Regions from separate parts of the Corynebacterium nasicanis genome, predicted to be linked through region 2. Evidence: predicted binding sites of a transcription regulator. Region 2 holds the regulator's gene; each other region holds the start of a gene.
The links. Region 2 encodes LexA, which represses DNA repair genes until DNA is damaged. Its sites were predicted from a motif close to CGAACANNTGTTCG; they were not measured.
Positions count from the first base shown of each region.

Region 1: ACFPUZ_RS01680 (SAV_6107 family HEPN domain-containing protein) is a predicted target of LexA. The motif match lies at 1,286-1,299, and genes of this name have one in related genera.
Region 3: ACFPUZ_RS08930 (HNH endonuclease signature motif containing protein) is a predicted target of LexA. The motif match lies at 774-787, and genes of this name have one in related genera.

Region 1 covers NZ_JBHSQE010000001.1:332,058-334,304, forward strand. The annotation lists gene ACFPUZ_RS01670 (hypothetical protein) at 1-124, opposite strand, end outside; gene ACFPUZ_RS01675 (DUF3040 domain-containing protein) at 275-670, opposite strand; gene ACFPUZ_RS01680 (SAV_6107 family HEPN domain-containing protein) at 770-1,201, opposite strand; gene ACFPUZ_RS01685 (GNAT family N-acetyltransferase) at 1,384-1,980, shown strand; gene ACFPUZ_RS01690 (polyprenyl synthetase family protein) at 2,039-2,247, shown strand, end outside.
Region 2 covers NZ_JBHSQE010000001.1:103,283-105,529, forward strand. The annotation lists gene nrdR (transcriptional regulator NrdR) at 1-5, opposite strand, end outside; gene ACFPUZ_RS00535 (hypothetical protein) at 87-449, opposite strand; gene lexA (transcriptional repressor LexA) at 725-1,426, shown strand; gene ACFPUZ_RS00545 (DeoR/GlpR family DNA-binding transcription regulator) at 1,674-2,247, shown strand, end outside.
Region 3 covers NZ_JBHSQE010000009.1:68,169-70,415, forward strand. The annotation lists gene trpA (tryptophan synthase subunit alpha) at 1-719, shown strand, start outside; gene ACFPUZ_RS08930 (HNH endonuclease signature motif containing protein) at 832-2,127, shown strand; gene ACFPUZ_RS08935 (MerR family transcriptional regulator) at 2,168-2,247, shown strand, end outside.

The sequences.
Region 1 (2,247 bases), 230 kb from region 2:
ACCGGGCCGGAGTGTTCTTCTTCACGGACGGACCACGAAACAATTCCATCGTCCGCCCATCCTCATGGTCACGCACAATGTAGCCACGCCCGTCGTCCCATGCGGTCGAGAAGTACTTCATCATGGCCCCCTTCCAGCGGCTTTTAATCCAACCTACCCGACAGTCACCATTCCAAGCTCGCCCTTTAGCAACGCCAACTACGGATCATCACGCCGAAGAATCACCACAGCCCGCCACCCACAACGGGGCGACGGGCTGAAAGTTGAAGGCCGGCTAACGCTCCTCGAAGCGGCGGCGGAAGTTTTCCTCCATGCGGCTGGTCCGGGAGGAGGGGTCACTCGGGCGGTCGGCGCCGGGCTTGCGCGGAGCGCGCGGTGCGCCCGCTCCCCCGCCACCGCGGAGCATCCACACCCCGGCACCGAACATCACCAGGAAGCCGACGATGCTGAGGGCGATGAACCACAGACTCTGCTGCGCCAGGGCGACACCACCTACGAGGAGGAGCAGTCCGACCACAACCAGGGCAATCCCGCGGAGCGTGAGGCCGGGCGCGCCGGACCCGCCGAAACCGTGGTCGCCGACCACGGACGCCCCGAACTTGGGGTCGTCAGCAAGGAGAGATTGCTCAATCTCCCGGAGCATCCTCTGCTCCTTCTCTGAAAGCGACACTGTTCCTCCCGGATATCGCTGGGGTTGTACCTGTCTACTGACTTAACGCCCAGACTATCGGGATTGTTCCCGCGAACGCCAACCCCGCCGCACGCTGCACTAAGCAGCCGCCGGGAGCCACCCCGCCTCCTCCTCGACTTCCGCGAGGAAACGTGCGGCCAGGTCCATCACCCGGTCGACCACGGAGGCCTCCACCGAACGCTCCAGGCCCGAGGAGACCCGGGAACGCAGACGGGAGTACTGCGCGAACTCGGTGGCCCACCGGGCCCCGTTGTCGTCGACAAGCCGCAGCTGTTCCCACGCGCTCGTCGGGCGACGACGGCGCGCCGCAACCGGCGAGGCGGAGATGCGGGCCCCGGCGGTCCGCAGCGCCGCCTGGAAGGCCGCCTCGAGAGCCAGGTCCACATCCCCGGCCGCCCGGTAGTCCACAGCCTGCGCCAGCAGCGCCCGCGCCTTGAGAATGAAGTCGGCCCGGCGGGTACCCGCTGCCGCACCCGCGAACCTCGTCGTTGCTGAAATGATCTGTGCCACCGGAACCAACTCCTTTCTCTTAACCTCGCTCCGTCTGCGATGCCCTCACCCTAGAAGCAACCTCGAACACCACACCCCAATCATAGAACAACCATTCGAACACGTCAATGGTCTCGCACGTCAAGACCCACTTTTCCCGCGGTCTCGCCCACACGGCGCACGAATTCTGGTTCAGTGGTGGTGTGACCATGGAGATCCGCCGCTTGTCCGGACCTGAATTCGCCGTCCTGGCCCCGCAGCTCGTCGACCTCTACCTCGAGGCGATGAGCTATGACCCGAGCATCCGCTCCGGCCGCATCGCGGTATGGCGCCAGGAGATCATGCAGCCCGGCTTCACCGCGCTCGTGGCGCTGGACCAGGACACGGTCCTCGGCCTGGCCTATGGCTACCTCGGCGCGGCCGACATGTGGTGGGACCGCCAGGTGCGGCGAGGTATCCGCGAGGCAGGCGGCCCCGACACCCGCCAGCTGCTGCTCATGCGCGACTATTTCGAGGTGGCGGAGATCCACGTCGACCCGGCCCAGCAGGGCCGGGGCATCGGCCGTCTCCTGCTCTCCCAGCTGCTCTGGCTGGTCCCGGCCGGGCACGCCATGCTCTCGACACCGGAGGTCGAGGGGGAGGCGAACAACGCCTTCGCCCTCTACCGCTCGATGGGTTTCCGCGATGAACTGCGTGATTTCCACTTCGACGGCGACGCCCGCCCCTTCGCAGTCCTCTCCGTTCCTTTGCCGCTGCCGGGAATGGTGGAGAAGCCTGCCGTGGTGACTCACCCGGGTTAGGCCTCTGGGTATCGTTGTTAGTCGTACACACACCGTCCGACTGCAAGGATCCCCCGCGTTGACCACCCAGGACATTCAGGCGCCGACCCTCGACCAGATCCCCGCCGCGGCCCGCGAGGAACTCGCCCGCTTCTTCGACGCCCGCCGGGACCAGGTCGCCGCCATCGGCGCCCCGGTCACCCGGGCGGTCTCCCACCTGGAGTCCTTCGTCCTGGACGGCGGGAAGCGCATTCGCCCGCTCTACGCCTGGGCCGGTTTCGTCGGCGG
Region 2 (2,247 bases):
TACACGGTGGACCGTCAACACCTTTCTTAAGGACCGTTGGACAGGGCACGAGCTGGACCCATGATCATACCCGCGGGGAACTCCCCCTAACGTGCCTGTCCGACGGCCGCCGGTGGGGTGTGCTCCGTCCATTGCCCCCCGTCGCCGGTGTCCCCGAGAATGGCGGCGCCGATGAGCGCGCTGCCGAACAGAGCGCCGACCAGGTAGGTCGTCCAGGTGTCCCGGCGGCGGACTCCCCGCTCCCGCCACGTGACCTGCGCGCTGGAGGAATGCGGAGCCACAGCTCGTTGCTGCGTTCGATCCAGCGGGCGCAGAGTTCGAACACCCCGCTCCCGAGCGGTACCCTCGACGAAGCCGGAGGGCTCCCAGACGGCGGCCGTAGGAACACGGAGGACATCACCGTCGAGCGCGCGTCCACCAGGTCGGGAGTCATTGAGGAAGATGGTCATGTCAGTTCCTTTCATCGGTTGTCCCGAGACTATCGGGCGACCCCGACACTCTCGAACACTCACGTCGTTCAGATGTTCGATGTAGATGCTATGTTCGATTTATAGCACTCGTTCGAAACTTTGTCCACACGCCGACGCCCACAGTCGAACATCCGTACCAGATCGTGGTAGACATGTAGCAGGTGAACGGCACACTGGATCCACGACCGTTCGATCCCGCCCCTCCGAACCCGCCCCGCCGCCGAACCTGAAGCCCCGAGAAGGAGCCCACGACCATGACATCCACCACTCCCAGCCCGACGGGCAAGCCGGACCCGTCGACACTGTCCGACCGGCAGCGCCGCATCCTGGAGGTCATCCGGGATGCCGTGGTGCTGCGCGGCTACCCGCCGAGCATCCGCGAAATCGGTGACGCTGCCGGCCTGCAGTCCACCTCCTCGGTGGCCTACCAGCTCAAGCAGCTGGAGAAGAAGGGCTTCCTGCGCCGCGATCCGAACAAGCCCCGCGCCGTCGACGTGCGCACGCTGCCCTCGACCGATTCCGCCCGCAAGCCCGGCCGCAAGGCCTCCCCCAAGCCCTCCGCCGCCCCCGAGGACGCCAGCCCGGCGAACTTCATTCCCGTGCTTGGCCGCATAGCTGCCGGGTCCCCCCTGCTGGCGGAGCAGACCGTGGAGGACTACTACCCGCTGCCCGCCGACCTGGTGGGCGACGGCGAACTCTTCATGCTGCAGATCGACGGCGAATCGATGCGGGATGCCGGCATTCTTCACGGGGACTGGGTCGTGGTTCGCTCGCAGCCGGTGGCGGAGCAGGGCGAATTCGTCGCCGCGCTCATTGATGGCGAAGCGACGGCGAAGGAGTTCCACAAGGACTCGACCGGCGTCTGGCTCCTCCCGCACAACGAGGACTTCTCCCCCATTCCGGGCGACAAGGCGGAGATCATGGGCAAGATCGTCTCGGTGTTCCGGAAGCTCTGAGCGGGGAAACGCCACCCCCGGCAGATCGGGCACGGGAGGACCCCAAGAGCCACACCTTCCCACCCGAACGGGCATGTCACGGGCCCGGCCAGCCCGACCTGCCCGCAGACTGCCCGCTCCGCACCGCCCCCGTTGTCCCAGTACACCGGTGGAACATCTGACCTGTGACCGTGTTTTTTGCGACAATGTCAGAAACGGACACTCCCTGATGTCCGATTCGGTCAGGCACGGTGCCAGAGGAGACTTCATGTACGCAGAGGAGCGGAGGCGACAGATCGCCTCCCTGACCGCCGTGGAGGGGCGGGTCAACGTCACCGAGCTGGCACACCGCTTCGAGGTCACGGCCGAGACCATCCGCCGCGACCTGGCCGTGCTCGACCGGGAAGGGGTCGTCCACCGCGTCCACGGCGGCGCGGTGGCCAGCCAGACCTTCCAGACGACCGAGTTCTCCCTCGACGCCCGTTTCCGTTCGGCCCCCACCGCGAAGTCCGCGATTGCGCGGGCCGCCCTGCGCTACCTCCCTGAGCCGCGGGGTGGGCTGTTTCTCGACTCGGGCACGACGATCGGCACGCTGGCGGATCTCATCGCGGAGCAGCCGAATGCGTCCCAGTGGTCCATCGTGACCAACAGCCTGCCGATCTCCCTCAACCTCGCCACGCGCGGCCTCAACGAGGTCCAGTTGCTGGGCGGTTCGGTCCGGGCCATCACGCAGGCGGTCGTCGGGGACACCGCGCTGCGGACCCTCGCGCTCATGCGGGCGGACGTCGCCTTCATCGGCACCAACGCACTGACCCTGGACCACGGCTTGTCCACCGCGGACG
Region 3 (2,247 bases), on a different contig from region 2:
AGATCGTGCGCACCGTCGTGGAAGCGGGTGCCGACGCCCTCGAGCTCGGCGTCCCCTTCTCCGACCCCGTCGCGGACGGCCCGACAATCCAGCGTTCCCACATCCGTGCGCTCGCCGGGGGAGTGACGGTCAACGACGCCCTCGAGCAGGTCCGCACCATCCGCGCCGAGTTCCCCGACCTGCCGATCGGCATGCTCATCTACGGCAATGTCCCCTTCACCCGCGGGCTGGACAACTTCTACCGGGAGTTCGCCGAGGCCGGGGCCGACTCCGTGCTCATTCCCGACGTCCCGGTCCGCGAGGGGGCGCCCTTCATCGCCGCCGCCGAGCGCGCAGGCATCGATCCAATCTTCATCGCCCCAGCTCAAGCCGCCGAACCCACCCTCGAGGGGGTGGCCGCGCACTCCCGCGGCTACATCTACGCCATCTCCCGCGACGGCGTCACGGGTACCGAGCGCGAGTCCTCCATCACCGGCCTGTCCGATGTGGTGGACAACGTCAAGCGCTTCGGCGGCCCGCCGATCCTCCTCGGCTTCGGCATCTCCTCGCCGCAGCACGTGGCCGACGCCATCGCCGCAGGAGCCTCCGGGGCCATCGCCGGGTCCGCGATCACCAGGATCATGGACAAACACATCGACGGCAACACCGTCACCGACATGGTCGCCCTCCAGGCGGAGCTCGGGGAGTTCGTGTCCGCCATGAAGGCCGCCACCCGCTGACCCCTGCTTCTCGACGCCCCCTCCGGATTAGTTTCCGGAGGGGGTTGTGCTTGTCGAATGACTGTTCTAGACTGGGGTACGAACAATGATTCGAATGGGGGAGGGGACAACGATGGACACCATTGAGTTCGACATGAACTCCATGGTCGAGCGGGAGCTGGCGAAGCTGCTCGGCCCGAAGAAGTTCTACTCGGTCAGCTCTCCATTCGAGCGCGCCTCCGTCGCCGGCCGGCGCATCCGGCAGGGTGACTTCGAGCTCTGGCAGTCCATGCTGCCCGATCTGGAGGATGACTACCAGGTCGTTATCGCCAACCTCAAGCGTCTCATGGGCAAGGGGGAGGGCTATCTCAGTTCCGCCCTGTACGCCCATGTGCGCATCAACGAGATGCCGCGGCTGAAGGCCCTGCAGGAGAGGATGTTCCATCTGGATCTGGAGCGCCTCAAGGCCATCGACGCCGTCATGTCCAAGGCTGATGTGTCGGACGAGGACATCCGGGATGTCATCGACGTGGAGTTGAGCGACTACCTCACTCCGACCCGCGCCAACCAGCTTCTCCCCAGCATCAATGACATCCGCAAGAAGCTCAACGCCATCATCCAGTCGCTCGATGACTCCATCTCGACCGATGATTCACCTCCTCGAGACGAGAAGGGAAGCTTCGACGTGACGTACCGCGAAAGCGATGCGTTCATCAACGTCCAGCTCGATCCGGTGGAGGCGAAGAAGATTGAGATGCGGGTGCGGAAGTACGCCAAGGCGCACAAGATCACCGAGGTCGAGGCCTTGCAGCAGCTCATCGCGGGGGAGGGCACCACCAACATCACGTTGAACGTCTATCAGGCCCATGACGTGGAAGGCGCTCCCGGCTGGATCCCCGGCCTGGGCTACATTCGTTCCTCCCAGGCGGACGACCTCGCCGCCGACGCCTCCGTGGTGCAGGACATGGATGAGCTCTACGACAAGGTGGCGGACACCTACGAAACTCCCGACGACATACGCGCGGTGGTCATCGGGTGGGACGGCACCTGCACGGATCCCTACTGCGACTGCCGCGAGGATCGCACCCAGATGGATCATCGCATCGACTACAAGGAGGGTGGGCCCACCACCGCCGCGAATCTCGGGCCCAAGTGTCCCACCCACCACAACGTCAAGACCGACGGCCGGTCGTTCTACATCATCGACCCCCACACGCGGGACAAGTACATCCTCTACGAGGACGGCACCTGGGTCCTGGTTGAGGCCAAGGGTCCATTGAGCCTCAAGGAGAGGCACTGGGTCCAGACAGTAGGGAAGCGGGTTCAGAACCGTCGCGAGCGAATCCGCTCCGAGTCCCAGGAGAAGAGGGAGGCTGAGAAGCTCAGCGAACCTCCGCCACCCGCGGACGACATACCGCCGCCTTTCTGACCCTTGACAGTGACGCCACGTCACAGTGCATGCTGAAGTCATGAGAATCAAGGAGCTCGCCGACCTCGTCGGTACGACCCCTCGGGCGATACGCCACTACCACCATGAGGGGTTACTCGA